3 regions of the Sphingobacterium sp. GQ94 genome follow, and region 3 is predicted to be linked to each of the others. Evidence: riboswitches for the same ligand, from Rfam matches in the RefSeq annotation. Region 3 holds a riboswitch; each other region holds the start of a gene.
The links. A riboswitch is a leader RNA that binds a small molecule or an ion and turns the genes downstream of it on or off. The one in region 3 is predicted to bind S-adenosylmethionine.
Positions count from the first base shown of each region.

Region 1: it holds a riboswitch for S-adenosylmethionine, as region 3 does, so the genes downstream of both, AC6CHH_RS12355 (methylenetetrahydrofolate reductase) here and metE (5-methyltetrahydropteroyltriglutamate--homocysteine S-methyltransferase) in region 3, are expected to answer to the same signal.
Region 2: it holds a riboswitch for S-adenosylmethionine, as region 3 does, so the genes downstream of both, AC6CHH_RS13550 (5-oxoprolinase) here and metE (5-methyltetrahydropteroyltriglutamate--homocysteine S-methyltransferase) in region 3, are expected to answer to the same signal.

Region 1 covers NZ_JCAXEC010000013.1:60,838-71,567, forward strand. The annotation lists gene AC6CHH_RS12340 (UvrD-helicase domain-containing protein) at 1-3,006, opposite strand, end outside; gene AC6CHH_RS12345 (30S ribosomal protein S16) at 3,272-3,805, shown strand; gene rimM (ribosome maturation factor RimM) at 3,929-4,459, shown strand; SAM riboswitch class I at 4,568-4,666, shown strand; gene AC6CHH_RS12355 (methylenetetrahydrofolate reductase) at 4,714-5,670, shown strand; gene AC6CHH_RS12360 (SusC/RagA family TonB-linked outer membrane protein) at 6,368-9,559, shown strand; gene AC6CHH_RS12365 (SusD/RagB family nutrient-binding outer membrane lipoprotein) at 9,577-10,730, shown strand, end outside.
Region 2 covers NZ_JCAXEC010000016.1:14,077-24,806, reverse strand. The annotation lists gene AC6CHH_RS13560 (DUF937 domain-containing protein) at 1-84, opposite strand, end outside; gene AC6CHH_RS13555 (DUF2891 domain-containing protein) at 169-1,281, shown strand; gene AC6CHH_RS13550 (5-oxoprolinase) at 1,285-1,545, opposite strand; SAM-I-IV-variant riboswitch at 1,606-1,701, opposite strand; gene rpoN (RNA polymerase factor sigma-54) at 1,735-3,198, opposite strand; gene AC6CHH_RS13540 (penicillin-binding protein 1A) at 3,453-5,756, shown strand; gene AC6CHH_RS13535 (peptidase MA family metallohydrolase) at 5,952-9,074, shown strand; gene AC6CHH_RS13530 (GIY-YIG nuclease family protein) at 9,137-9,457, opposite strand; gene AC6CHH_RS13525 (XRE family transcriptional regulator) at 9,565-10,338, shown strand; gene rimP (ribosome assembly cofactor RimP) at 10,456-10,730, shown strand, end outside.
Region 3 covers NZ_JCAXEC010000005.1:23,561-34,290, reverse strand. The annotation lists gene fabF (beta-ketoacyl-ACP synthase II) at 1-98, opposite strand, end outside; gene AC6CHH_RS06430 (acyl carrier protein) at 126-362, opposite strand; gene AC6CHH_RS06425 (IPExxxVDY family protein) at 633-1,133, shown strand; gene pyk (pyruvate kinase) at 1,246-2,679, shown strand; gene AC6CHH_RS06415 (sensor histidine kinase) at 2,963-4,837, shown strand; gene AC6CHH_RS06410 (response regulator transcription factor) at 4,856-5,545, shown strand; SAM riboswitch class I at 5,726-5,824, shown strand; gene metE (5-methyltetrahydropteroyltriglutamate--homocysteine S-methyltransferase) at 5,895-8,204, shown strand; gene AC6CHH_RS06400 (DUF4833 domain-containing protein) at 8,440-8,961, shown strand; gene AC6CHH_RS06395 (alpha-hydroxy acid oxidase) at 9,046-10,209, shown strand; gene uvrB (excinuclease ABC subunit UvrB) at 10,314-10,730, opposite strand, start outside.

The DNA.
Region 1 (10,730 bases), on a different contig from region 3:
AATTTGATCTTCCTTGGAAATTTCAGCTATAATTTCATGCGCCAAGGTGCCGAACTGCGCTGCCTTTTCTAGCATAAGAATAGTATTGATCGTTCGTCCACTAGCGAGCTCCAGCGCATTCTCTAATTCCTCCGAGAGCGGATAACTCGTCAGAGTGACTGATCTTCCCGATTGTACATCTGCGGGTTCTTCTTTTAGAACATTTTTGTCCAGAAGCACTAATTGTTCATCGTGTAACTTAAAAGGAGCAGAATCTTTAGTTAAGACCTGATGAAGCAAATCGGAAATGTACTCATTTTTGATTTCATGGCCTGAAATCTGCTTTGTTTTCGAATCAATAGACACCTTAAATTGCGGTCCTGATATATATAAATGTTGTACCGCTCGTGTGCTTGCCACATAAAATGTGTTCAATGCATCCATATAATTGAAAAGCATCTCTTCATAGTATTGTTGATAGAAAATGGATTTCCCCATCATTGCTGCGTATTTAACAGGGATTTTCCCAAGTTCATGAAATGGGCTTTGTTGTACATCAATCCAAAAATCTCCAGTGTTCAAACCATCCAGATCCCAGCTCAAAAAAGGTAACATGACCACATCGTAAGCGAGACCTTTTGATTTGTGGATTGTGCTCACTTCAATGGCATTTATTTTTCCGTTACTAGGCAATACCGCATTTTGAGAGTTTTCCTCCCAGAATTCCAGAAATTGAAGGATACCTCGTTCTCCCTGACTTGAAAACTTGGAAACAAGATCTTTAAAGGCAAGTATATAGGGCAGATGCAAGTTGTTTATCTCTAGATTCAGACCATATAGTTCAATGAGCTTTTCAACAAGGTGTACCAAAGGCATCTTCTGCAATTCTTCCCATTGAGCAAGGATACCATCTGGTAGTACCTCTGTAAGATCCTCAATAGAGTTGTTTTTGAACTTTAACCAAATTGCCTGATCAAAAGAAGAATGCCCCTGGATGAGTTGATACAGGTAAGCCATATTGGCATGTAAAACTACATGTCGATCACTTTGCTGTAGCAGGCTTTTTAAGGTTTCAATGAGCAACTGGATAGCTTGATTGGAAATTAAAGTCAAGGCATCGCCTGATATCACCTCGTACTGCAAGCCTGTTTGATTTTTGTAATCCATTAGGGTCTGAATTAGCTCGCGTGCCTGAGCGTTGCTTCGAACTAAGATTCCAATTTGCGAGGGTTTGTATTCTCCCTCTCGGATCCAGTGACCAATCCGCTGACATAACTTTTGTGTGGAAATTTCTTTCACTTGGTTTCGTCTACTGGTTCTGCTTTTTTCAACCGGAAAAAAATGGACTTCTATGTTTCCCTGAGGTTTGTCCAAGCCTGCTATCTGATTGGGAACTTGTTGAATGGAATCTTGATAGGCTTTATGTAGCATCTGATCGTTTCCACTTGCATGCCACCAGGATTTCCCCTGTTCACCTAAACCCAACAAAACATGTTGATTTAATACCTCTTGAAGCAGCATAGGTATACTGGAAAATAAATAATTGTTGAATTCTATAATCCTAGGTAGACTTCGGTAATTGGTTTGCAAAGTACTGCTATCTACAAAATCGCCTATATTGGCTGAATTTAAGTGAAAAGTTTCTGCAACTTGTTGTTCGAGCTGCTGCAATAGGATCCGCCAATCCCCATTTCTCCAGCGGTATATACTTTGTTTTACATCACCAACAATCAAATGTTCACTGAATTTTCCACTGGCATTACTTAGAGCGTTCAACAATAAAGGGCTGTAGTTTTTCCACTGAACCTTAGAGGTGTCTTGAAATTCATCAAATAAAAAATAGTTATAACGGTTGCCAATTCTCTCCCAAATGAAAGTGGGATCGCCATGCTCATCTAAACCTAATTTGTTTAAAAGAATTTGCGCATCTGAAATGAGCTGAGAGGAGTTCTCTTTTCGCCAAACACTCAGCAGGTCACTCATCTCTTTCAATAATCGGAGAAAGTAAAGGTTGGAATCAACGGCTTGGTAGGCGATATAGCTAGAGAAATATTCTTGCAGCGCGCCGATCGTCATCAGAGATGGTTTTAAATGTTGAAAGATATCTAATCTGATATCTCCATTTTTATCGCTGAATATTTCCTGGTTTTCTACAATTTCACCAAACCGATCGAAGATATCCTTTTGTATATCGGATAAACTAAGTTTTTTGACATTGAATTTCTTTATACTGCTGGTGAGGAGTTTATTTGTTGATTTTCCTTTTAAGCCTGCCTGGTCGAGATTTAAAGGTTGACAACATTCTTGAAAGGCCTCTATGGCCAAGCTCAAAGCTTGGATGAAACTATTGGATTTTTCAGTGATTTCCTTATTTAATAAAGTAAATAATTGATCAGTATTCTTTGCCATAAGATGGCTGTCGAATTCTTGGAAATTCTCAGAAAAAATCAAGCCAGCTAGATTAATTAATTCTTGGCGGTAGTTCCAGTTTTCGTTATTCTCAATTTTTTGTTCGGCGTATTGTATGATCCAATCCAATAATTCAGGTCGTTCATCCAGGAGCTGATTAAGCATAACCGTCAGCTCACGTTTGACTTTATTGGTATTCATCTCGATGGTGTATCCAGATTCTAGATTCAATTCATAAGTAAAGCTCCGAATTACTTTTTGTGAGAAGCCATCGATGGTGCTGATTGAAAAATGGCTATAATCGTGTAAAATTCGTTGGTAGACTTTGTAGGCTTTTTCTTGAATCTCTTGGGCATTCCAGTTTGGAAATTGTTGCAAAAGTATTTCTCGATAGTCGTTTATTTTTCGGTTCAGATCACCTATTGCCAAGCCATGAAGTACTGAAAGGATGCGCTCTTTCATTTCAGCTGTTGCCTTATTGGTGAAAGTAACGGCCAAGATTTCCTTGTAATTTCCTGGTTTTACCAGTATTAAAGATAGATAATGGACCGTCAAATTGAACGTTTTACCTGAGCCGGCTGATGCCTTTACGATCTTTAAAGGAGCAATTTTCTGCATACTGGTGTGGGGAAATTAAATTAAAATGTAATATCGTTATTAAGATTTCAATTCTAAAATTAATTATGAAACGATTGATTTTTAGGAATTCGTACAGGTTAGGATATGTTTTTATCCTCGCCAGGTTGAGGGTAAGACCGGGCTCAAGGGCTTCAGAACCTCATTTTTTTAATTAACTTTTTAATTATCAGAATACTTTGTATCTTTGCGTCCCCTCTTGCACGAGGCTCGGGGGATATGTTGAATACATAAACAATAAAAAAACATGGCAACTAAAATTAGATTGCAGAGACATGGTAAAAAAGGGAAACCTTTTTACCACGTAGTAGTAGCAGATGCACGTGCTCCACGTGATGGTAAATTTATCGAGCGTATTGGATCTTACAATCCAAATACGAATCCAGCGACTATCGTTTTGGATTTTGATAAAGCATTAGATTGGATGAACAAGGGTGCACAACCTACTGACACAGCTCGCGCTATCCTTTCTTACAAAGGTGTTTTATACAAAAAACATTTACAAGGTGGTGTGAAAAAAGGAGCTTTTGATGACGCTAAATCTGAAGAGCTTTTTGCAACTTGGGTTCAGGGTAAAGAATCTGAAATCGAAGGTAAAAAATCTGGCTTAGCAAAATCTAACGATGAGCTAAAAAAAGCTGCACTAGCAGCTGAGGCTAAGAAAAAAGAAGACAGAGGAGCAGCTATTGCAGCGAAAAATGCTCCAGTTGCAGAAGAAGAGGTAGCTGAGGAAGCACCTGCAGATCAGGCAACTGAAAACACTGAAGAAACTGAAGGATAATCTTCTTTCATAAAGTATTCAAAATGGCCGGTTCAGTTAAATGAATCGGCTTTTTTATTTCTTTGCATGTCGGTAGGAGCTGTGTGGATTGAATTGATTATTTTTGTTAATTAAGTAATAAAGATGACTACAGAACAAAGTTTTTACATAGGATACATCAGTAAAACACGAGGACTTAAGGGAGAACTTCAGCTCTTTTTTGAATTTGAAGATTACGCTGCTTTAGATTTTGATGTTGTATTCCTTGAAGTGAATAAGAAGTTGGTTCCTTATTTTGTTGAACAGCTAAAGCTGCACAATAACAGTACAGCATATGTAAACTTTGAGGATGTTGACCATATCGATAAAGCTCAGAGTTTGGTTCGAAAGAAAGTATATCTGCCCAATGATAAAATGCCTGAGCGGGACCCGGATGATTTTCGCTACACGGATTTGGTTGGGTATACGGCCCTAGATGAAAAAAAAGGAGAACTTGGGGAAATCATAGCTGTTCAAGAAATGCCTCAGCAGTTCATCGCTACAGTTATGATCAATGACCAACAGGTTCTTTTTCCGTTAAATGAGGATTTAATCCTCGGGATTGATCCTGAGGAAAAAATCATTGTATTAACATTGCCTGAGGGATTAATTGATGTGTATTTAACTATCGATTAGTATTTTTTGCAAGCTGTTTTTGGCCTTTAGAACACTGTTTTTGAGGCAATCTTTACCTTTTTTATTAATTCATTTTGAGTTTAAGCTTAGTTTAACGATATTAGCCCTCGCTTATAGAGAAAGGCAGAGGGAATAGACCCGCTGAAGCCTTAGCAACCTGACCCAGTTCAAGGTGCTACATTCTACCCCGTATGGGAAAGATAAGCTTAAAAACCGGTATCCACTGTGTTTTCTCTAAGGCCTAATCTTGTTTTATGAAAATTGTAGATCACATTAAAAACGCAAAGGGAAAAACCTTGTATTCTTTTGAATTATTACCACCGGCTAAAGGGCAAGGAATTCAAAGTATTTTCCAATCCATGGATGAGTTAATGGAATTTAATCCACCATTTATTGATGTGACCTATCATCGGGAGGATTACCTCTATAAACAACATGCCAGCGGTTTATTGGAACGAGTATCCTATCGCAAACGTCCGGGAACGGTAGCTATTTGCGCAGCGATTATGAGTAAATATAAGGTGGATGCGGTTCCTCATTTAATTTGTGGAGGTTTTACGAAGGAAGAGACTGAAAATGCGTTGATTGACTTAAACTTTTTAGGAATTGATAATGTATTGGTTCTTCGAGGAGACGCTCGAAAAGGCGATGCGGATTTTATCCCCACTCAGGGTGGCCATGCTTACGCAACCGAACTTCTGGAGCAGGTTGTTGATATGAATAAAGGACAGTATTTGCACGAAGATATCACCATATCTGAAAAAACGAATTTTTGTATTGGTGTCGCTGGCTATCCCGAGAAACATTTTGAAGCTCCAAACTTCAATACTGACTTTAAGTGGCTTAAGAAAAAAGTAGAAATGGGCGCGGAGTTTATCGTTACTCAGATGTTTTTTAATGTGGAAAAATATAAAGAGTTTGTGAATAAATGCCGTGAGAACGATATTCATGTACCTATTATTCCTGGTTTGAAACCGCTTACCTCTAAAAATCAACTTATTACTCTGCCCCGCATATTTCATCTGGACATTCCGGAAGATTTAAGTGATGCCGTCGCTGGCTGTAAGACGAATGCGGATGTACGTCAGGTAGGGGAAGAATGGCTTGTGAATCAATGCAAGGAATTGATCGAATTTGGCGCTCCTGTTTTACATTTTTACACCATGAGTAATCCTGGACCGACCAAGAAAATTGTACAAAAATTGGTTTAATTAAGCGTTCTGCTAGACCAACTAACGAAAAGGCAAGATACATATCTTGCCTTTTTTTAATTAAATTTATTTCTTAATACGCTTACAATAACTTTTTTTTTCCTATTGGTTTATTTTGTAAAAAAATGACCTGTCAAGCGTTATTAACAGCCAAAATCGGTTAACTAAAATGGAACTTGTTTCCTAATAATTGCCAAGCCCCTTTCCGAGTAATTGTTTATTTTTTTACGCATTATCTTAAATAAAGCCCTTCAATGTATCTATGAAAAATGCGGCAAATCTAGGACTTACATTTTAAATTATTGTTACAATATGATTAATTGCACCCGTTTATTTGTAACATTAGCGGTGATAAAAGTTAAAAAATAATTTTTTATTGCAAGGGTTGTTAAAAAATGTTAATGTTGTATAATCCTATGCTTGCATAGTATATTGTGAACGTATAGTTTGCGGTAAAAATGATAATAACCAGAATAATCCTATAGGATACCTAGATTATTCTGTTATGTGTCAAGGATTTAACTCTAAGGAATTATGTTGTTATGATTATATATAACTCTCCGAAAGTGCCTTGTTTTTTATTTTTCTCCAAGAGAAAAAGCAAGAATGAAAAGATAAAGGTGTCCGCCAATTCGTGAATTCACAGTGCATTTATAAATCATCAGAAAATACAAACTATTACTAAACAATTATACAAATGAAACAAAAATTACTCAGTATTATTTTTGTGCTAACCTGTCTGATTGGACAGTCGTTTGCACAAAGTCGGCAAGTGAGTGGAAAGGTTACTGCGGCCGATAGCGGTACTCCACTGAGTGGCGTATCAGTCACTATTGTAGGTTCCATTGAAGCAACTCAAACTGATGATTCGGGAAATTACTCGATCTCTACAGAAGGAGCCAGTCCGGAATTATCCTTTTCGTACATCGGATACGTTACTCAACGTGTTTCCGTAGGAACCCGTTCAACTGTAAATGTACAACTTGTGGTTGAAGATGAGACACTTGAAGAGGTTGTGGTTACCGCATTGGGCATTTCCAGGGACAAGAAGTCTTTGGGTTACGCGACTCAGGAAGTCAAAGGAGAGCTGTTGACTGCCGCAAGAGGTGGTAATGCTTTGCAGTCTCTTTCGGGAAATGTAGCGGGTGCCGTAATTTCTGCGCCTTCATCCAGTCTTGGTGGATCAACCCGTATCGTTTTGAGGGGTATCGGATCGTTAACTGGTGAGAATAGGCCATTGATTGTCGTGGATGGTATTCCTTTGGATAACTCAAATTATAACTCGAACAATACCCAACGAGGTGGTGGCGGCCGGGATTATGGAGATGCGGCCTTTGATATCAATCCAGACGATGTTGAATCGGTGAATGTTCTAAAAGGTGGGCCAGCGTCTGCTCTTTATGGTGCTAGAGCGGCAAATGGTGTGGTATTAATCAAGACAAAAAGAGCGAAACAGGGGCGTGATGAAATCACCCTGAATACTGGTGTTGCTTTTGAAAATTTAGGAATTACCCCAAATTTACAAAGTTTATATGGCGGAGGATTCTCTTCAGATTTTGCGACTCAGATGATTAACGGTAAAGAATATAAGCTTGTGGATTATGGTGCAGATGAATCTTGGGGACCAAAATTGGACGGTCAGCAGGTATTGCACTGGGATGCCTTTGATCCTAACGATACCGAAAACTATTTAAAAACCCGGCCATGGAGCTACCCAACAAATGATTACCGTACATTCTTTGAAACGGGTACAACCTGGACTAATTCGGTTTCTTTATCCAAGTCTTACGAAAATACCTCCGCGAGATTGTCCTTATCCAATGTGAGCCAGTCAGGTATGGTGCCGAATTCGGAACTAAAAAGAAGCACTGTTAATCTAAGCATTAATAATAAGTTCTCGGAGAAATTGACGGCTAGCGGTAATTTGAACTACGTTCGTACAAATGGTTTTAACCGTCCTGAGCAAGGTTATGGCAACAACTCAATTGGTCAAAAAATGTTTCAGTGGGGGCAAACTCAATTAGATTATGGCCGATTGAAAAATTATAAAACAATCACCGGTGAGCAGAAAACATGGAACCGTTCTTCATGGGATGATGCAGCCGCGAAATATTCGGATAATTATTATTGGATTATCAATGAAAATACAGCCGAAGACCAACGGGATCGTTTCTATGGTAACGTAGAACTTCGTTATGATTTTATGCCAGGTTTATATTTAACGGGTAATGTTTACGGTGATAATTATACCTTGAAAATTAATTCTCAGGTAGCAGTCGGATCGCAAGCGATTTCTGAATTCACAGAAAATATCCGTGAGATAACTGAGATGAATTACGAGAGTAGGTTACACTTCGATAAAACTTGGGATAAATTTTCATTAAATTCCTTTATTGGAGTGAACCGTCGTAATTCAAATAGATTTTCCTCTGATGCCTCAACCTCAGGAGGGTTAATCGTTCCTGGTTTGTATACGATAAATAATAGTGCAGAGCAGGCGTCAATTTCAACAACGTTGAGTCGCAAACGTGTAAATTCCGTGTTTGGGAATTTCTCTGCGGGATATGATGAATTGGTATTTGTTGATTTTGGGTGGAGGAATGACTGGTCTTCAACCTTACCGGCAGACAATAACTCCTATTTCTACCCTTCGGTTACAGGGTCGTTTGTGTTTTCTCGGTTGACAGATGCTGCCTGGTTGAATTTTGGTAAGCTTCGTGCGGGATGGTCACAAGTGGGTAACGATACTGATCCATACAATTTGATCGATGTGTATTCAAATAGGGTCTTTGATAATACCAACTTCATAAAAAGTCCCTATTTCATGAAAGGTTTATCGAAATTGAATGCTGATTTGCGTCCTGAGACTAAAAAATCCTATGAATTCGGGATTGAAGCCCAGATGTTTCAAAGCCGGGTAGGTATTGATTTTACCTATTACAATGAGGAAACCACCGACTTAATTATGAGTGTTTCAACAGGCGCGGAGACTGGATTTTCTTCAAAAGTTATGAATGCTGGTCGTGCGATTAACAAGGGTATTGAAGCGATGGTTACGTTGGTTCCCGTGCGTAATGATGATTTTGAATGGGTTTCAAACATTAATTTTGCAAAAAATAATAATGAAGTTGCGGAATTATTTGGGGATTTGAAAACATTGACTATAGCTACAGCACCATTTAAAGCTTCTTTAATTGCGATGGTGGATCAACCATTCGGACAAATTTACGGTTCGAATTTTATTTTTGATGACCAAGGGAATAAGGTTGTGGGTGCAAACGGCTTGTATTTAGCATCAGACGTACAGAACTTAGGGTCAATTTTACCAGATTTTAATGCAGGGTGGCGCAATACGTTCAATTATAAAGCATTTACGCTTTCTGCATTAATTGATATGCAAAAGGGAGGAAAGTATTTCTCGGTATCTAATATGTTTGGTAATTATACAGGTGTATTGGAAGAAACTGCTGCAAACGGTGTCCGTGAATCTGGGATTGTTACCCCAGGGGTCACTGGTGATGTAACGCGTAACCAGGATGGAACCTACACGGTAACAAATACTGCCCAAAACACTAAAAATGTTGGAGCTTCAGATTATTACGGTCATTTTTATGCTGGTCCTACCGCTCAAAACGTTTTTAATGCAGATTACATTAAACTAAGGGAAATAACCTTAGGATATAAACTTCCTTCGGATTTTCTTAATAAAATGCATATAAAAGGTGCGACCATTTCTGGTTTTGCAAGAAACTTAGCGACATGGGGTTTGGATAATAAAAACTTTGATCCTGAAATGGCCACCACTGGTAGTGGTAATATTCAAGGTTTTGAAGGGGGTAACTTACCAGCTTCTAGAACTTTCGGATTAAACTTAAAACTAGATTTTTAAAAATTTGACTTGGTAATATGAAAAATATAAAAACAATACTATTATCTTCTGTTATAGGACTCTCTGCCTTGTCGATGGCATCCTGTACAAAGGATTTAGCGGAAATAAACGAAAATCCGAATTCGCCGGAAATTGTACCTACAAATACAATATTTACTGGTGCAAACAGATATTTATTAACCTTCACTCGAGACGGATGGTGGCAAATGCGTATGTCCATGCCTTGGATGCAATATGCAGCGCAAAACAATTACATTGAAGAAGATAAATATCAATATCGCGATGTGCAAACCAATAATGGGTGGGTGGATTTATACCGTACAGCAAATAATTACAAGGATATAATCGAAAAATGTGAGAATCCAGAATTAGTTGCTCAAATGTCTAACTATGGTAATTTGGATAACCAAATTGCCGCCTCCCGCATTATGCTGGCTTATGTTTTTGATAATTTGGTAACCCATTTCGGTTCGGTACCATACTGGTCATACGGACAAAAAGATAATCCGAATTTTCAGGCTTTGAATATTGATCAATATTTAACTCCGGTATATGCTTCAGAGGAAGAGATTTATAAAGATTTACTAAAAGAATTGAAGGAAGCCTCGGCGCAAATCGTTGATGGTGAAAATGTTTTCGCTGGTGGTGATTACATCTACGATGGTGATGAGCAAAAGTGGAAAAAATTCGCCAATTCATTGAGATTGCGTATTGCAAACAGAATAAAACACAAACTGCCAAGTGCAGCTGCTGAGATTCAAGATGCGATAAATAGCGGCGTATTTAGTTCGAATGCCGACAATGCGATACATGCATTTGGAGAAAATAATAACGATGCGAACCCCTTCTGGAAATTATTTTATGTGGGAAACAGGACCGATTTCTGGGTGAATCGTTCCTTTATTCAATTGCTTAAAGGTGTGACTGGTGATTTTGGTTTTGACCCTAGATTATATAAAGTAGCGGCGCCAAAAGGTTTAACTTTTACCGCATATACCGAAGATGGCTATGAGGATTCTGATAATATGGCGGATTATCCAGGTATGCCTTATGGTTTACCAGCGGTGGAAACGTATTATCAAGCAACAGCGAATATTAATATTTTCTCCAAAGATTATTTAAGAATCGATCGTGGTGAAGTTTTAATGGAGTATTCTGAGGTGGAATTTAT
Region 2 (10,730 bases), on a different contig from region 3:
ATTTTTATCTACTCCTAGTTTTTGTGATATGCCATCGGCAGCCTGTGAGCCAACGCTACCTGAAATTAAATCGGTGAAATTCATGATTTGGTTTATTTATGTTTTAAATACTATTTTTACTAATTCTAATATCCATATTAGTTCAAATACATTGCCAAATTTATTCGGATGATTAAAATTAGTTATTCTTCATGTATGTTTTTTGTCCTACTTTTCATTTCCTGTGGTCAAAAAAAAATAAAACAAGAAAACTTTGTTAAAGAGAACATTGTATTGACTTCAACATTGGCTAAACAAATTTTTGCACTTCCAACGCACTGTTTGGAAATAGAATACCCAAATAAATTAGGCCAGGTTTTAGGGAGTAGTGATGACTTAAAGAGACCAAAAGATCTTAGACCATTGTTTTATGGCTGTTTTGATTGGCATTCTTCTGTTCACGGTTACTGGTCAATCATAAAACTCATGAAACAATTTCCTGAGCTTGACATAGACGGAAAAGTTAGAGCGATATTAAATGAGCATATCACAAGCGAAAATGTTGCTATTGAACAGGCTTTTTTTGAAGATAAGAACAACTTAGGCTTTGAGAGAACCTATGGCTGGGCTTGGTTATTTAAATTGCAACAAGAGCTTCATGTATGGGAAGACCAAGATGCAAAACGATGGGAGGCAACATTGCAGCCATTGGTTAATCTACTCGTAGAACGTTATAAAGAATACCTTCCTAAACTGGTTTACCCCATTAGGTCTGGTCAGCATGATAATACTGCATTTAGTCTGACACTCTCATTGGATTATGCAAACCAGGTAGCTGACCAATCATTCATTGACGCTATTCACGAAAATTCCCTGCGGTTTTTTGAAGCGGATAGTAATTGCAATTTGGCTTATGAACCAAGCGGATATGATTTTTTATCCCCTTGCTTAGAGGAGGCCTTATTGATGAGTAGGATTATGAACAAGTCTGATTATATGGTTTGGTTAAAAGGATTTATGCCGAATCTTTTTGATGAAAATTTTACATTGGATCCGGCGATAGTGAAAGATAGGGCAGATGGTAAATTGGTTCACCTAGATGGTTTAAATTATAGTCGATCTGCTTGTCTTTGGGGTATATCCTCAATTGACCCTGCTTTAGACCATTTAAAAAACATTGCTAATGCACATTTTAAATATTCTATAGGGAACCTGAATCAACAAGATGATTACATGGGAACTCACTGGTTAGGCACCTTCTCGCTATATGCTTTGTCTGTTAATGAGGCAAATTATCGTTAAGTATTAACATAAAGGAATGAGCTTATTTTCCTCAAGCTTTACAGGAACCTGATGAATCTGGGTGAATCCATCTTCGGTTGATAAAATTGCCGAAAGATCTACACCGCGTTTAGAGAGTGTACTAATCAATGCTGTCCGAAATATTGATTTATTTGAACCCCAATTTGAATTAACGAGTTCATTGTTTAAGATAACGAGCTCATTATTGGAATACTTAAGGAATTTCTCAAGTAAATGTTGTTGTAGATGATTTTTGTTTGACATACAATGAATGTTTAAGTGTTTAATCATTATTGCACTCAGATTGGGGTGATTTAACCGTATAAAAACGTTTTATTTTGGTATGAGACCCGTATTGATTTACCACCGCGGTGACGTCACTCGGTTGGTATTGCTCTTAAGCAATTCTGAATACTCTACAAAACTAGTAGATTAAAATTAAAAATCCAAATTTTACAATTCTTTTCGCAACCTCGCTACCGGAATATTCATAGCTTCCCTATATTTTGCTACGGTTCTTCTTGCGATGGAGTAGCCCTTTTCTTTTAGAATATCAGTCAGTTTTTCATCTGCTAGGGGTTTCCTTTTATCTTCATTGTTAATGCATTCTTCTAATATTTTCTTTACCTCTTTATTAGATACCTCTTCTCCTGATTCGGTTTGAATTGCTTCAGAGAAAAAAGACTTTAGCAAAAAAGTCCCAAATTCTGTTTGTACATATTTTGAATTAGCAACCCTAGATACGGTGGAAATGTCCATCTCGATTTTGTCTGCAATATCTTTAAGTATCATAGGTCTTAACATTCTGTCATCTCCGGTAAGGAAATAATCGTATTGATACTCCATTATTGCATTCATGGTTTTTAAAAGTGTTTGCTGGCGTTGTTTGATTGCGTCAATAAACCATTTTGCTGAATCAAGTTTTTGTTTGACAAATTGAACGGCCTCACGCATTTTTTTGTCGTTTTTTTCCGTTTTTTCATAATGCTCGAACATTTCTTGATAAGATCTAGAAACTCTTAATTCGGGTGCATTCCGCCCATTTAAAGTTAGATGAAGAACGCTGTCATTATTGCTGATATGGAAATCAGGAATGATATGTAATTGTTTTCCTGCAGTTGCTCCTGAATCCCCTGGTTTTGGGTTTAACTTTAAAATTTCATTGACAATTTCCTTTAGCTCCTCAGAGGAGACTCCAAGCTGTTTTTCGATCTTGTCATAATGTTTTTTCGTGAACTCGTCCAAATAATTTACGACAACTACCATCGCCTTCTGAATAATCAAATTCTCTTGATCTTTCTTTTTTAATTGGATAGTCAAACATTCTTGCAGATTTCTGGCTCCAATTCCTGCAGGGTCAAACTCTTGAATGACTTTTAACATATCTACGACTTCTTTTTCATCAACAATCGCATTTTGAGAAAAAGCGAGATCGTCAATTAGTGAAGGAATTGGACGTCGCAAATAGCCATCATCATCCAGGGATCCAATAATTTGCTGTCCAATAAGAAAGTCTTTATCGCTCAAGGCCAGTAAATCTAATTGATTCTGGAGATTCTCAAAAAAGGAGTCTTGAATTGCAATTGGAATTTCTTTTTTATTGTCTTCATCATCGTGATCGTAACTCCCCCCGTAATCACGGAAATCGTCTTCTTGAATATATTCATCTACACTAAACTCTTCATCGAAACTAGTATCCTCTGATCCGAAGTCCTCGTCCGGATCTTTGTCTGGGTATTCTTCAACAGGATCATTCATGTTGGTTAAACTTCCGTCTTCAAGGGCAGGGTTTTCTTCAAGCTCCTCTTTAATACGAGTATCTAAGGATACAGTTGGAACCTGTAGCAGTTTTATGAACTGTATTTGTTGAGGTGAAAGTTTTTGTAATAATTTCTGTTGTAGTGTTTGTTTTAACATATTCCCTATAATAAGTTAGGTAAAAATAACGATTATTATTTAATTAAAATAAGTTTTTGGGATATAATAGTCGATTTGGGTACAGTTTTTGATAGGGCGGATGCTTGATAGCCAATGGTAAAAAGAACGATAAGTGACAATTGTTAAAATTCGTTAATTTTTAATTCCAGTATGATTTTTGCTTGATTCGATATAGTTTTTACCAAAGTTTTCTTCATATTTACTGCATGTTTAAACGTGTCCGAAACAAATTTTTGCGTATATCACTGATAGTTATATATTTCATTGTTTTATTCACTTGTGCGGTCCAAATTAATTTTCTGGGTCTATTTGGTTCCTCACCAACTAGGGGAGAGATTTTGTTGCCAGAACTTAATATTTCATCCGAACTTTATACAGCTGATTCGGTATTGATTGGAAAGTATTTTAAGGAAGATCGAGATCCTGTTTCTTATGATAGTATTTCTCCAAATCTCATTAATGCATTAATTGCGACCGAAGATGTCCGCTTTTTTAAGCATCAAGGAGTTGACGTTATTGGTTTATTTTCAGGAATTATTTCGACCATTGGTGGGAGTGAAAGGGGAGGCAGCACAATTACCCAGCAATTAGCTAAAAACCTTTACCGTACACGCTACAAAGACTCTCAAGGATTCCTTGGCAGGATTCCGGGTTTGGGATTGGTGGTTACCAAATACAAGGAATGGATGACTGCTTTCAAGTTAGAGAATAAATACACTAAACAGGAGATATTAACTATGTATCTTAATACGGTTTCCTTTAGTAATAACGCGTACGGCATAAAATCAGCATCCAGACGTTATTTTGATAAATCGCCTGATGATTTAAATATTAGTGAGGCTGCAGTGCTTATAGGGATGCTCAAAGGAACGACTCTTTTTAGTCCAATTCGAAATCCTAAAAATTCTTTGCAAAGACGTAACGTAGTACTAAGTCAAATGCAAAAGGAGGGCTATATTGAAAGAGCAGAAATGTTAAGCTGGAGCAAGAAGCCTTTGGCCTTGAATTTAAACAATCAAGATATTAGAAGTTCAAATGATTCATACTTACGTACCGCTGTTGAGAAATGGTTGGAAGAGTGGTCTGAGGAGAATCAAATAGATATTTACACTAGTGGACTTAAGATCTATACAACGATAGATTCTAGAATGCAAAAAATTGCAGAAGAAAAGGTTGCCCTAAAAATGAAAGATCTTCAAGGCAGACTTGAACGTTCTTGGGAAGGTGAATTACCCTGGAGAGATAATGAAGGTAATGTAATTCCAAATTTTTTGGAAGATCATGCCAGGCAATTGCCAATCTTTAGTTCATTAATGAAAAAATTCAATGATGAAACCGCAGTTTTTGAAGAACTTCGGAAGAAAAAAACAATGTCTGTATTTACATGGGATGGTATGCAAGAGGTGGAATACTCCACGATGGATTCTTTACAACATTATATCAGTATGTTAAATACAGGAATGATGGCTATGAATCCCTACAACGGGCAGATTAAAGTATGGGTTGGTGGAATTAACCATAATTATTTTAAGTTTGATCATGTCAATCAAGCTAAAAGACAGGCTGGTTCTACTTTCAAACCGTTTGCCTATGCAGCTGCTTTGGAGTCAGGTATGAGTCCATGTGTTAAATACGAGGACAAACCAATTAAAATAGAATTTGTTAATAATAAAGGTGAGCAAGAAGTTTGGGAACCCAAAAATGCAGATTGGAAATTTTCTTATAGTGAATTGTCGCTAAGACACGCGATGGCTCGTTCTTTAAATTCTGTAACGGCGCAAATTACGCAGGATGTAGGATGGGATAAAGTAGTTCAGATGGCACAGAAATGTGGAATTGACAGTAAACTTGAATCTGTACCTTCTGTTGGTTTAGGCTCAAATGATGTTTCAGTTTTAGAGATGGTTCGTGGATATAGCACTTTTATGAATGAAGGCAAGCGGACCTCTCCAGTGCTAGTTTCTAGGATAGAGAATAAAGATGGGAAAGTATTAAAAGAGTTTAAAACTGAAACCAAACAAGCGATTTCACCAGAAAATGCTTGGTTAATGGGGTATATGTTAAGAGGAACTATTGAAGAGTCGGGAGGGACTTCTCAAGCTTTGTGGGAATGGGATTTGTTTGAGCAAGAAAATCAAATTGGAGGAAAAACTGGGACATCTTCTGACTATGTTGATGGATGGTATATGGGAATTACAAAGGATTTAGTAACAGGTGTATGGGTAGGTTGCGATGAGCAAAGTATTCATTTTAAAACCTCGGCTACCGGCGAAGGTTCTAAAACGGCCTTGCCAATCTATGCGATGTTTATGGAAGAACTGTATAAGCATCCTGAGTTAGGTGTTACTTTGGGAAAATTTCCGGAGTCAAAAGTAGAAATTACCAAAGAATTTAATTGCCCAGGCCCTCGTATTCGGGCTAGAACAGACTCTGTGGATTCAATAAATCCTGTTGATCAATTGGATATACCTAACCTTGTTCTTCCTGAAATCGCAGAACCGAGTCAACAAAATGAAGAAACAGAACTGATTAATTAGAATTAATTTATTTGAATTAGTTAATTTTAAAAGTATAAGAAGTAAACTTGAAAATCTCGTAAAATAACAGCGAGATCAGCAGTGAAGTAGATGTAATGTCTTTACTTTCTTGATCATGAGAAGAAATTACACGAAAAATTGAAACCAATTTATCACCTAGTGTGAAGTTGGTGTTTCACTAATTATTTATAAATTATGAAATTTAAAAACACCTTACTAAGAAAGATTCTTTGTGTTAACTTCATTTTGATCTTAAGCTTGTCATTATTGCCTAATAAGGGGCAAGCTCAGTATTTTGGTCAAAATAAAATGAGGTATAAAAAACTAGACTTCAAAGTGTATGATACTCCGCACTTTAATATTTATTATTACTTGCAGAATGATTCAATGATGAATTGGTTTGCAAAAGAAACAGAAGTTTGGTATGAGTTACATCAGCAAGTTTTTCAGGATACTTTTTTACGAAAGAACCCTATCATTCTTTATAACAATCATCCTGAATTTCAACAGACTACTGCAATCTCTGGAGAAATTGGCGTAGGAACAGGGGGGGTGACCGAAGCATTTAAGCAAAGGGTGGTTATGCCAGTTATGCAAATTAATCAACAAACCAGGCATGTGTTAGGGCATGAAATGGTCCATGCTTTTCAATATAGAGTTTTGCTAGAAGGAGGAGATTCTACTCGTTTAGAAAGCATAGGTAATATTCCATTGTGGATGGTTGAGGGAATGGCTGAGTATTTTTCTATTGGTAAAAAAGATGCCTTTACTTCCATGTGGATGCGAGATGCATATGCTAGAAACGATCTACCTACGTTAAGACAGATGACTGAGCAGTCCAATAAATATTTCCCATACCGATACGGTCAAGCGTTTTGGTCGTATATTGGTGCAACCTATGGAGATACGGTTATAATGCCTTTGTTTATTGAAACGGCTAAATATGGATATGAGGACGCTGTAAAACGTGTGTTTGGTTACGATGCACAAACTATGTCTACTTTATGGAAGAATAGTATGGAAAATTCATACCGTAGTATGGGAAAGGATACGACCTCAAATCCGATTGGTAAGTTGTTGCTTTCTCAGAAGAATGCAGGAAGGATGAATGTTTCGCCAGCTATTTCTCCTGATGGTAAGTATATCGCCTTTCTTTCAGAACTAGACTTGTTTAGCATCGATTTATTTTTGGCAGACGCACAGACTGGTAGTGTAATCCGTAAGTTAGGAAGCAGATTAACGAACGGTGATATTGATGAATTTAGCTTTATTGAATCAGCAGGTACATTTTCTTCAGATAGTAAGAAGTTTGCCTTTTCCATCTTTAGTGAAGGGAAGAATAAATTAATGATTGTTGATGTTGAGACAGGAAAATCTTTATCTGTTCAGGAAATGGGCGAGATTAAGGAGTTCACAAATATTACCTGGTCCCCAATTACGGATCAGGTTGCCTTTTCTGGATTAAAAAACGGAAGAAGCGATATTTATACTTACAATCTTCAGACGAAAGAACTTGTTCAATTAACGAATGATAAATATTCAGATTTTCAGCCTAGTTTTTCAAGAGACGGTAAATCAATTGTTTTTAGTACAGATCGTATCACTTTAGAATCTGCCTCAAAGTCAGTTGATATCCCGATGAGCCTAGCAATTATCGATATAGATTCTAAAGAATTAAAAAATATAACTGTTTTTGAGGGTGCAAATAATTTAAACCCTCAATTTTCTTCTAGCGGTAAAGAGATCTTTTTCCTTTCTAATAACGATGGTTTCCGAAACATGTATAAATATATTCTGGAAACCGGGCAAGTAGAAAGGATGACAGATTATTTTACAGGCATAAGTGGCATTACAGAATATTCTCCTGCACTTAGTGTCTCGGCAAATGATGATATCGTTTATTCGTATTATAAGGATAATGCCTACACTGTATATAAGGCTAAGAGTACAGATTTTGAAAATGTGCCGGTTGATCCAGGGGTTGTTGATTTCGAAGCTGCAATGCTCCCACCAGCACAGAGCAGAGGAGTTAATGTTGTAAACACTAATTTGCGAAATTTTAACGCTTATGGAAGAATTTCAGATTCTAAAATTAAAGACATTCCATATAAGCCAAAATTTAAACTTGACTATTTAGCGAATAGCGGTGTTGGAATGTCAGTTGGTTCTCGATATGGAGCTGGGATAAATTCAGGTATACAAGGAATGTTTTCCGATATTCTAGGATATAATCAAATTTTTGCAGCCTTAAATATCAACGGCGAAATTTACGATTTTGGAGGCCAGGTAGCCTATATTAATCAAAAAAGCCGATGGAATTGGGGTGGATCAATTTCACATATTCCATATCGATTTGGTTTTTATGATTTTGCCGAGCGAGATTTAGGTTCTGGACTTGAACCAGTTATAGATCAATATCTGATTCGTTCATTTCAAACCCAGGCAGATGCATTTGTAGCTTATCCATTTAATAGACATCATCGTTTCGAGACTGGAGGAGCAATTTCTTATAATTCATACCGTGTAGACCGATTTACTCAAAGTTATTACAACTACTATAGCACTAGAGAAAGAGTGCCAAATGATGAGGCTGGAAATGCCCTTGGAGGCGTGTCTCTGGATCCATTTAATTTGATGCAAGTGAATGCCGGTTTTGTAGGAGATAATGCTGTTTTTGGAATTGCCGCTCCATTGCAAGGGTTTAGATATAGGCTAGGAGCTGAGCAATATTTTGGAACCTATAAATTTACGGCCGTGAACGTTGATTTGAGAAAATATCATCGCGTTAAACCTATTACCATCGCTGCCAGGTTATATTCTTATATGCGTATAGGAGAAGGAAGTGATCAATTATATAATATTTATATAGGTTATCCTTATATGGTCAGAGGATTTGAAAATAATTCTTTCGGACCTAATAGTAAAATTGGTTATTCCGATCTATCAGGCTCTAAAATGGTGGTAGGAAACCTCGAAGTCCGTATTCCTTTTACCGGACCAGAGAAATTGGCTTTATTGCCATCAGGATTTTTATTCTCAGATTTGAACTTTTTTATCGATGGGGGATTAGCTTGGAGTAATAACAGCACAATAAAATGGGATAAGAAAGAAGAGGATAAGATTGTTGAATCAATTAATGGTGCAACCTATGAAATTTACGATCCGAACGTTACGATGCCTGTTTTTAGTGCAGGGGTGTCTATGCGCATTAATTTATTTGGTGCCATGATATTAGAACCATATTATGCAATTCAACTGAATAATCCCACGCGGGAAAAATTTGGAACCTTCGGATTAAACTTTGCTCCAGGCTGGTAGTCTAATCCATACATGCAAATAGATTTAGTGTAGGTAAGGTTGTTGAGGTCGTTGTTTACTGCTTAGGCGTAGACAGCGACCTTTTTTGTAATACCAAATGCTGTCTTCGGACTAAGACTTAACCAATTTGGATTTTTTTGACGAATTATACGTTCCCGAACAATTCGACCATAACTAGATAATTCCATTTGTCTTTTTTGTGCATCTATCAAATTATTGAACCTCTCAATTAAAACAATTCGATTTAAATAAGTCTGGGGAGATCTCCCGTTTTGTATGGATAAGTTTAAATCATTTTTCAATACAGATAAATCTCCGGTAACTCCCGATTCTAGGAATCTTCTGTTTGGGTCCGTTGTAATATAGGTGTAATAAGTGCTCATACGCTGATGTAAACTAAAATATTTGGTTATATTAAAATATTATACTAACTTTATTGGCACAATGTTACTAATAAAATTAGTTTTAAAAAAATAAATTTTAAAAATTCATGTCAAATATTGCATCAAATCTTAAGTTTCTCCGAAAAAAAAAGAGATTAACTCAACAAAAATTTGCTGATCTCCTTGAAATAAAGCGTGCTTCAGTTGGTGCGTATGAAGAGAATCGAGCTGAACCAAAGTATTCTCTACTAAAAAAAATAGCTGAGTTCTATGAGCTCTCTATGGATGAATTGGCCAATGATGAAATTGACGAAAAATGGAAGCCAACTCCTAAAGGCAATTCGTCTAATTTAAGAGTGCTGACTATAACAGTTGATTCTGAAAACAACGAGAATATAGAGTTCGTTCCTGTGAAGGCAAGTGCAGGTTATTTAAATGGGTATGGGGATCCTGAGTTTGTAAAAGACCTTCCTAAAATATCTTTACCTTTATTTAACCAGGGAACCTATAGAGCTTTCGAGATTAAAGGAGATTCAATGTTGCCGCTTCCTTCTGGTTCTTTTATCATATCAGAATATGTTGAAAATTGGCATAATATAAAATCAGGACATACTTACATTATAATTTCCTTAAACGAGGGGATCGTTTATAAGCGCGTTGCTCATAAATACAATGAAGGAAAGGGGTTAAAATTAATGTCTGATAATAAAACTTATGACCCATATTGGGTTGAATCATCAGAAATTTTGGAAGTTTGGGAGGCCAAGGCATTTCTAAGTACTGAACTTCCCCAAGCTGGTATAGAACCAACTTTGGAAGGTTTATCATCTATGATGGCGCAAATGCAAAAAACGATTAATTCTGTTGTTGAGAAAGGGTAATCCATTTTAGCAATACTAAATTGTTGTTTTGATTTTAATAAAGGATTTTGTATCTTTGTAATATCTGAAAGGAAGGGGGCATCGCATGCCCCCTTTTTTAATTCATTAATTAAAATTATGCAGATTGAGAATCGAGTAATCGAATTGATAGAGGAGAAAATAGCTGACAGAAGTGATTTATTCATTGTTAGCGTGAAGTTTTTAAAAAATGGTGTTCTTGAGATTTTATTAGATGGAGATCATGGAATTGCAATTGAGGATTGTGTTCAAGTTAGTCGCCATGTAGGTTTTCATTTAGAGGAGGAGAATGCTATTGAACAAGCGTATAGATTAGAGGTATCCTCACCAGGAGTTGATTCTCCACTTTTTTTAGAAAGACAATATCAAAAGAA
Region 3 (10,730 bases):
CTTACACCGTTGATCAATCCATCCCAATATTCTGAGACAGAATTACCGATCGGTGTAAGTGCACCTAACCCTGTTACAACTACTCTTTTAAGCTCCATTTATACTATTTGGCCTAATAAAATTAGTTAGTTAACATTTTTTTCTAGGTAAGCGATAGCTTGACCTACAGTACTGATGTTTTCAGCTTGGTCATCAGGAATTGCAACGTTGAATTCTTTTTCGAATTCCATGATCAACTCAACTGTATCAAGTGAGTCTGCACCTAAATCATTCGTGAAAGAAGCCTCTGGTGTTACTTCATTTTCATCTACACCTAACTTTTCTACGATAATTGCTTTTACTCTTGATGCGATATCTGACATGATTTTCTAGTTTAATTGTTTAATAAATCTGTGCAAAGAAAAAATAAATTTCCCCAATAATCAAATCTTTTTGATTTTAGAAACCAAATAAAGAACAAAGTCACCCATATAAATGTTTTTCAACAGCCTATATATTAACCTTATTCAATGATACTAAAACAAAAATAGTTTTACAAACTTAATGTATAATTATTAATTTTTTTACTTAAAAATCTGATTAAAACTTCATAAATCCATAGATTTGTATCGGAATCCTTTAGCATTACTGACTTGAGCAAAATTACATTTAGACTTGAAACTGACTTTGATTTAGAACTTGATTTTATTTTAATAGGAATCAGTTCTGTCCTGAAAGATTACCGTCTTTGTCATTTTATAAACAAGCACTCTGGACTTAAGTTTGTACATGGCAGGGAAGATCATATTGATCACAATGGAAATAAAAAAGAAAAACCTAAAGATGAATTAGACTACCATATCATTTATGAGAACAAAAAGAACAAACCTAGTGTACAACACTATTTTAGTACTTTTCGGTATCATGATTCTACCTTTGAGTTTGAATATTATTTGATGAGTAACAGATCTTTGAAAGGAACATTATTAATCCCTGAAATATCGAGTTTTGACTATTTCTTAATAATAAAACACTATATTGACGATGAAGATTTAACGACCCTCATTGATAACATAAAATCCATACCTGAAATCTTGCTTGTAAAAGAAATAGATCCAAGTATATTGAAATCTAAAGAAAATCTAATATTTTAGCGGAATATTTAGATAGTGTACGATTTACACATAAACCTATAATTCGTTTATACTGGGGAGAAATTAAAACGAAAGATGATACTTAAGAGTGAAAATTTAAAAAATAATTTAAATGGATAAATTAAAAAAGCGGACCAAAATTGTAGCTACATTAGGACCAGCTTCTTCTAACAAAGATGTATTAACCCGCATGATAGCTAAAGGCGTTGATGTATGTCGCCTTAACTTTTCACATGGAAGTCAAGAAGATCACTTAAAAGTGATTAACACCATTAACGAAATTAATCAAGAAAATCCATTTAACGTAGGTATTTTAGCCGACTTACAAGGACCAAAAATCCGAATCGGCAAAATGAAAGAGGGCGGAGCGATTTTAGTTAATGGTAGCAAAATCGAAATCACAACTCATGAATTAATAGGAGATGAAAAACGCATTTACATCTCGTATACCAATTTCCCTAATGATGTTAAAGAAAATGAAATCATCCTTTTAGATGATGGAAAACTACAACTCCGTGTTCTCAACACCAATCACAAAGACACCGTTACCTGTGAGGTTGTACATGGTGGTATTCTAACATCTAGAAAAGGGGTAAATTTACCAAATACTAAAGTCTCTATCCCATCATTAACTGAAGAGGATTTAGATAATTTAAACTTTGCTTTAGATCATGGAGCAGATTGGATTGCAATGTCATTTGTACGTTCAGCGGAAGATATCTACCAAGGAAAGGCGATTATTAAAGAAAAAGGATCACACGCTAAAATTATCGCTAAAATTGAGAAACCAGAGGCCATAGAAAACATTGATGCTATTATCGAGGCAACAGATGCGATCATGGTTGCTCGTGGAGATTTGGGTGTTGAAATGCCAATGGAAGAAGTTCCCGGTTTACAAAAAATTATTGTACAGAAATGTCGTAATCTATCTAAACCAGTAATTATTGCTACCCAGATGCTGGAAAGTATGATTACAACTCCTCGTCCAACGCGTGCTGAGGTGAATGATGTAGCAAACTCTGTAATTGATGGTGCCGATGCTGTGATGTTAAGTGGAGAGACCTCGGTAGGTGAATTTCCTGAAATAGTTATTGAAACAATGGCAAAAGTTATTACACATGTAGAGGCTACCTCGTATCCGTATTACAGTGATAAGGAAGCATTAGGAACAGTGGACATTACACGTATTCCAGATGCAATTTGCAGCTCCTCAATCTTTTTAGCGGAAAAAACAAAAGCTTCAGCAATCGCTGTAATGACCGACTCGGGATACACAGCATTTGAAATTTCAAGTTACAGACCGAATGCTGACACCTATGTGTTTACAGGAAATAAAACGTTGTTGCGCACCTTAAGTTTAGTCTGGGGTGTAAAAGCATTTATATATGAAAAATACGAAAGTACAGATGGTACTATTCAAGATGTAAATGGACTGTTAAAACAATACCATTTGGTAGAACCAGGTGAAATTGTAATTAACACCTCTTCTACGCCGCTTCATGCCAAAGGTAGAACAAACACAATTCGCGTATCTGAGGTGAAATAACTTTCACTATTTATTCAGCACTACGTGTTTAGCCAGATTTGAAAAAGAATATTTTCGAATCTGGCTATTTTTTTGTTTTTACCAAAGTAAAACCTTTGGCTATTTTTCCCGATGGATTACAGACAATGCATTCTTTAATTCCATTTTTGGATAAACTATTCATGCCTGAAAAAAATGAATTTTGTAAAAAAACAATCCAAATAGTCCAAAAAAAAAACGATATCATTGTTAAAATGTGTTAAAGGAGAAAATTAGCACCTTTCCCTTATTACTTTTGTAACAAATGAAAAAGAGGAGTATCGCGCTTATTATCTGGCTAATGTCTTTTGCCTTAATTGCTGTTATGGCAATGCAATTTTATTTTGTCAGGGAATCTTTTAGGCAAAAATCAAAAATATTTGATGAAGCAGTTAAAGCTGCGTTGGCCTCCGTAGTAAGCAAAATAGAACGAAAAGAAATATTCGATTTTGCTAGAGAACAAGGCAGAATCAATCAAGAACGCTATAGGTTAAATCAAGAGCGACAAAAACAAAAGGAACAGATTCTTGCTCAACAAGTGGCCTATCAAGAACGAATCAAAAAGCTGCAACAGGATGTCTTTATTTATCAAAGAAATTTCAGCGAACTTGAAAAAGATTTGAATACTAGATACTCAAATATCCCTATCGAAAACAGCTTTTTTGAAACCTATATTCGAAGAAAAGAATATAGAAACCTCATCATCATCACTTTAGAACAAGAAATATCTCCAGACATGACCCTGGAGCCTTATGCAAAAATTGATGCCGTTAAGGCCATTCCAATGGTTGAACCAAGGGACGATAGTACACGATATATCATCCCGGAATTCAACGGATACCACAAAACTGCAACAAGTTTCCGTTGGGTCACGCTTCCTCCGAGGACGAACATGAAACTCGTTTCTGAAATCATAGAATTAGAACAAAAATTAGCGAAGCTGACTCAGCTTAAATTGGACGGGGCTTTTACTTTATTTGATACGGTGGCTATCATAGGGGGTAAAAAAAGTTCGGTGGTAGAAGATGTCGCAATTGGGTTGGAATTATCTAAAAGACCATTATCCAAGCGCTTGAATCAAGATTTTGTCTTGGATTTATTGGTTAATGAACTATCTGATCGAGGGATCAATTCTTCCTTTGTCATGCAGGTAAAAAATTCTAAAAACTCTCCAGCGGTTTTTCAAGGAGTTTTTCAATTTAAAAAAGAAAACTTAAAAGAGACCAGCAATCCTACGATCTATACCGCAAAACTATTTCAGGGTGATCAAGGTAAACCTCCTGGTGTTCTGAGTATCTATTTCCCCAATAAAGGAAGTATAATTGCAGACACTATGGGATATTGGCTTTTTCCGACAATCATTGCCCTACTAGCTTTATTGATAGGTTGTTTCGCCTATACTTTATTGATTATCTTTAGGCAAAAGAAGATTTCAGAGATGAAAACAGATTTCATCAACAACATGACTCACGAATTTAAAACTCCCGTTGCAACCATTATGATTGCCAGTGAATCTTTGCGAGATCCTGAAATCTCAGCTGATGGAAAACGAGTAAACAAACTGGCGACCATCATCTACGATGAAAATGTCCGTCTGGGCTCTCATATTGAAAGGGTTCTCAATATTGCCAGATTGGAAAAAGAGAATCTAAAAATAGAACGAACAAATGTAAAAATAAACGATTTGGCTTCAGCAGTTTTAGAAAGCATGAAACTTCAACTCGAAAAAGCGAATGGCACAATGCACATAGAATTGGATGCTAAACACGACTTAGTCGTAGGAGATGAACTGCATTTGTCAAATGTTTTATATAATTTGGTAGATAATGCCATTAAATATAGCAAGGATAAACCTGAAATTACGGTAAAGTCTTTCAACAGAGATAAAAACGTTATCATCACGGTTACGGATAAGGGAATCGGAATGACAAAAGATCAATCAGAAAAAATATTTGACCAATTCTACCGTATACCTACCGGCAATATACACAATGTAAAAGGGTTTGGGCTGGGGCTAAGCTATGTGTATGATATTATAAAAAGATTAAACGGGAAGATATCGGTCAGAAGTGAAAAAGATAAAGGCACGCAATTTGAAGTAGTTCTCCCGTTAAAAAACGCATCGCGGGAAGTTGCTTAAATTTTAGATAAAAAAAATATGAATCAAAAAATATTATTAGCAGAAGATGACCCGAATTTGGGGGAATTGCTTAAAGATTATCTTGAATTAAAAGGGAAGTTTGATGTCGTATTATGCGCCGACGGTCAACTAGCGATGGATGCTTTTAGAAAAGATGAATTTGATCTTTGCATCTTGGATGTCATGATGCCAAAAAAGGACGGTTTTTCTTTAGGTAAAGATATTCGAAAAATAAATCAAACAGTACCTATCATCTATGCAACTGCAAAAGGAATGATGGAAGATAAGACGCAAGCTTTTGAGTTAGGTGGTGATGACTACATTACAAAACCATTCCGCGTTGAGGAGTTGTTATTGAGAATTCACGCACTATTGAAGCGAGCAGCTAAGGATAAGGAAGAAGAAATATTAGACAAATTTGAAATTGGAGATTACTTTTTTGACTACACAAGTCAAATCATTTCTTTTAAAGGCCAGCAACAAAAGCTCTCCACAAAGGAAGCTGAGCTGATGAGGTTATTGTGTATCAAAAAAAATGATGTGTTAACGCGTGAAGAAGCATTGATCAAAATATGGCATGATGATAATTATTTCACGGGACGGAGCATGGACGTTTTTCTTAGTAAATTGAGAAAATACCTAAAAGAAGATCCTAATGTAGAAATTGTAAATGTACATGGAAAAGGGTACAAACTGCTTGTTAGCTAAAGCTCCAATATCTATAAAAATAGATTGTAAAATAAATCGACGAATAGACTCTATCAAAAACAGAGTCTATTTGTTGTTAAAGGCACTTTTTAAAAGAAAGATCAACTCCATCATTCTTTATGATTATACAATTCCAATCTTTTTTTTGGGAATTAAAGATCTAATTCATACCTTAGCCTCCGCTTATAGAGAAAGGCAGAGGGACTAGACCCGATGAAGCCTTAGCAACCTGTCACTTGACAAGGTGCTACATTCTACCTGAAAAGGGAAAGATAAGCTGGCCTCATAATTCTTTGGGAGCCTTCTCTTAGCAAACGATTTTAGTATAATTAATTTAGTATAATACTTTATGTTATTAACAAACAATTTAGGTTACCCACGCGTGGGCGCATTCCGCGAATTGAAAAAAGCTAATGAGGCCTATTGGGCTAAGAAAATCAGCGCGGAAGAATTATTGCAAGCTGGACTAAAAATCCGTGAAAGCAACTGGAAGACTCAAAAAGATGCCGGCATCGATTTGATCCCTTCCAATGATTTCTCATTTTATGATCAAGTTTTAGACTTATCATTAACTGTTGGGGCTATTCCATCACGTTATCATTCATTATTAAACAAAATCGACCGTCAGTATAATTTAGATTTATATTTTGCGATGGCTCGTGGTTTCCAAGAAGGTGGTGTTGATGTCACTGCTATGGAAATGACAAAATGGTTTGACACCAATTACCATTACCTGGTTCCTGAATTTGTAAAAAACCAAGAATTCAAATTAACTTCTGAAAAATTCTTAAGTGAATACAACGAAGCAAAGAAACTTGGCATTGAAACTAAACCTGTTTTTATTGGTCCAATTTCTTACTTATTATTAGGAAAAGAAAAAGAAACAGATTTTAATCGTATCGATTTAATCGATAATTTATTGCCTGTTTACCAAGAAATCCTTACCAAATTAGCTCAAGCAGGGGCAAAATATGTTCAAATCGATGAACCATTCTTAGCATTGGACATTGATGATCAGACACGTGCACTTTACGTAAATGTATATGAAAAATTAAGTAAAGCTGCTAATGGTGTAAAATTAATTGTTGCTACTTATTTCGAGGCATTACGTGACAATGAAGATATTGCTGTTAACCTTCCTGTACATGCGTTGCACTTAGATCTAGTTCGTGGTGAAAATCAGCTCGACACCATATTAACCAAAATTCCTGCAAACCTTACCTTATCATTAGGCGTTGTTGAAGGACGTAATATTTGGAAAAACGATTACGAAAATTCATTAAAGAAAATTAATCAAGCGATTCAAGCATTAGGAAAAGACCGTGTTTGGGTAGCTCCTTCATCTTCTTTATTACATGTTCCGTTTGATTTAGATAATGAGAAAAATGAAGAATCTTTACCAACAGAGGTAAAAAATTGGTTAGCATTCGCTAAACAAAAATTGGCCGAAGTAAAAGACTTGGCAATCCTAGCTGAGGGGGAAGTTGATTCAGACACTCAAAACCGGTACCAAGCCAACAAAGAAGCTGCTCAAAGTCGCCGAACTTCACCATTGATTCATAAACCAGAGGTTAAGAATCGCGTTAGCAACATCACTGATGAGGATGCAAAACGTACATCAATCTTTAACGATCGTAAAGCAGCGCAGCAAGCAAAATTTGGTTTACCAGCTTATGCAACGACAACTATCGGATCTTTCCCTCAAACCAAGGATGTGCGTAAATGGAGAGCGGATTTGAAAAAAGGCGCAATCACACAAGAGCAATACGATAAAGAAATTTCTGAGGAAACGGAAAGAACTATTCGTTTACAAGAATCACTAGATATCGATGTATTGGTACACGGTGAATTCGAACGAAATGATATGGTCGAATATTTTGGTGAACAATTGGCAGGTTATGCCTTCACTCAAAATGGATGGGTACAATCCTACGGTTCTCGTTGTGTGAAACCTCCAATTATTTTCGGAGATGTTTACAGACCTCAAGACATGACTGTACGTTGGTCATCATATGCACAATCTTTAACAAATCGTCCTGTAAAAGGAATGTTAACTGGTCCAGTTACTATTCTACAGTGGTCATTTGTCCGTAATGATCAGCCTCGTTCAACAACGACTTACCAAATCGCTCTAGCAATTTTAGATGAAGTTCAAGCGCTAGAAAAAGCGGGTATTAAAATTATTCAGATTGACGAACCAGCAATTCGAGAAGGCCTTCCTTTACGTAAAGCTGATCAACAAGCTTATTTAGATTGGGCAGTACGTTCTTTCCGCGTATCTTCATCCAATGTAGAAGACGATACTCAGATTCACACACACATGTGTTATTCTGAATTCAATGATATTATTCAAGACATTGCCGCGATGGATGCAGACGTGATCACAATTGAAACGTCTCGTTCTCAGATGGAGTTATTGGATGCTTTTGCAGACTTTAAATATCCAAATGATATTGGTCCTGGTGTTTATGATATTCACTCACCACGCGTTCCTAGTACAGAGGAGATGGTAGATTTGCTTCGCAAAGCTAAAGCTGTAGTTCCTGCTGAACAATTATGGGTTAATCCAGACTGTGGATTAAAAACCCGTGCTTGGCCAGAAACGAAGGCTGCTTTAGAATCTATGGTGGAGGCTGCCAAAATTTTAAGAGCTGAGTAAAACACCAAAAACACTTTATTTAAACAGTCCGTACGTAAAAAGTCGGACTGTTTTTTTTTAAATTTTTCATAAAATGGTATATAGAATGTATTAGGTTGAGCAAGAAGGATCAGATAACGACTAGGTTTCTCAATATTTTTAGATGGCAACCTTTGCCCTAACGATTAAGATGGAAAACTTTATTTTTGATTCACTTATCCTTAATCCAAATTCAGTATCTTAACAGAAAAAAACGATGAGAAGGTTAACCATTAACATCTTTCTGTTCCTCGTATACGGCATGGCCTTCTCTCAGGATAATTATCCTGAGCCAAAGGGCGTAAATGATCTAATGTTTTATATCCAACACAACCGGTCAACAAATACCTATGTCTATACCCTTAATTTGGATACGAAAAAAGAGTTAAATCGAAAAACACCTATCCTAGTCTTTAGACAACTTTTTGAAAATGATGGTGAAATTCTATCGCTCACAAATATTCAGAAAAGATATGCTTATGGTATCAAATCTGAAGAATTGGAAAACAATAGTTTTGAGTTAAAGATTATATCTCTACCTGAGCAAAAACTGTATTTACATATTCCAAAAAATGGAAGCCCATACATTATTACCTCTGTAAATGGTGTTAAATTAAGATTAGAAAGGATATTTCTCAAATTAAAAGAAGGAACATGGGGATTGGGTACAAAGGTCGAATACATCCTATTTTATGGAAAATCTAATAATAAATACGCAATTCAAAAATTGATATTGTAATTTTTAAAACCATATGGTACAGGACAGTATAACCATTTATATTGTCGAAATTTATAAAAAATAGGCCAATAAGAAATTAAACCAATGAACAAAAAAATAAGCTTCTCTTACAACTCCAATTTTCCTTCAGTTGCTGATTTAAAAAAACGTGCCAAATGGCGAATTCCAAAGTTTGCCTTTGATTACCTGCAGGGTGGATGTAATGAGGAACTGAATTTAAGAAGAAATGAAAGTGACTTTGATGATATTTTATTAAAGCCTCAATACTTACAAACGAGCCATGAGATTGATATGTCTGTGGAACTCTTTGGACATCGCTACGCAGCACCTTTCGGAATTTCTCCTATTGGTTTGCAAGGTTTGATGTGGCCAAACGCACCCGAAATATTGGCTAAAGCAGCTGCTGAACACAACATCCCCTACACCTTAAGTACAGTTTCAACGAGTAGTATAGAACGTATTGCGGAGGTCTCTCAGGGCAAAGCATGGTTCCAACTTTATCATCCGACTGAGGATCGGCTAAGAGATGACATTTTAAAAAGGCTTCAAGCCGTAGAATGTCCGGTGTTGGTGGTACTAGTGGATGTACCTTCTTTTGGACTACGGTATAAAGAAATCAAAAGTGGGCTGTCTATGCCTCCAAAGATGAATATTAATAATATTCTACAAGCATTGATTTGTCCAGAATGGGGTATTAGAACATTAAAACATGGAATTCCTTCCTTTGCCACGCTAAAGCCATACATGGAAAAAGGGCTTGATTTGACTCAGCTTGGCAAGTTCATGAATCAAACTTTTACAGGAAAAGTAAATATCAATAAGGTCAAAGCAATTAGAGATATTTGGAAAGGTCCTTTAGTGCTAAAGGGTATAACCACAGAAGAAGATATGCAAGCAGCGATAGCTATTGGAGTTGATGGTGTTATTGTTTCCAACCACGGAGGACGACAAATTGATGCGGGCGAATCCTCTATTCATTCGCTCATTCGTTTGACCAGAACCAATCAATATAAGGACAAAATTAAAATTATGTTGGATGGTGGAATCCGCTCTGGAGTAGATCTAGGCAGAGCACATGCCGTTGGTTCAGATTTCAATTTTATGGGAAGACCTTTCATGTATTCTGTAGGAGCCTTGGGAGATCAAGGGGGAAATCATGCAATCAATCTATTTAAAGCACAACTCTATCAGCTTATGCAACAATTAACGATTGATCATGTTAATCAATTTCCAGGTAGATTGTTGTAGACATTTGGCTAAATAAAATTTTACAATCCTATTTTTGATTTATAAATAGGATTGTAAAATTTTATTTTTTTAAAAATCTATTGCAAATCGATTGAGCGTAATGCTCAAGAAGTTTTTGTCTCGAATTTTTCTTGATATGCCTTTTCTAAAGCAAACATTTCATCCCTCAATTTCGCAGCTTCTAAAAAGTCTAACTCCTTTACAGATTTATCCATCCGTTTTTTAACTGTTAAAATTGCCTTTTTCATCTCCTTTTCATTCATAAATTGGATTAAAGGATCTGCGGTGACAGCCTTAGTCGGATCAGGTTCTGTATATATTTTGGATTCACCATTGAAATCAGCTACCGAAGTTTGTTCCATAATCTCTTCCCTAGTTTTACCAACAGTCCTAGGGGTGATGCCATGCAAAGTGTTGTAAGCCACTTGCTTTTCCCTTCTGCGATTGGTTTCATCTATAGTTATCCGCATACTATCGGTCATCTTGTCGGCATACATAATCACCCTCCCCTTGTCATTACG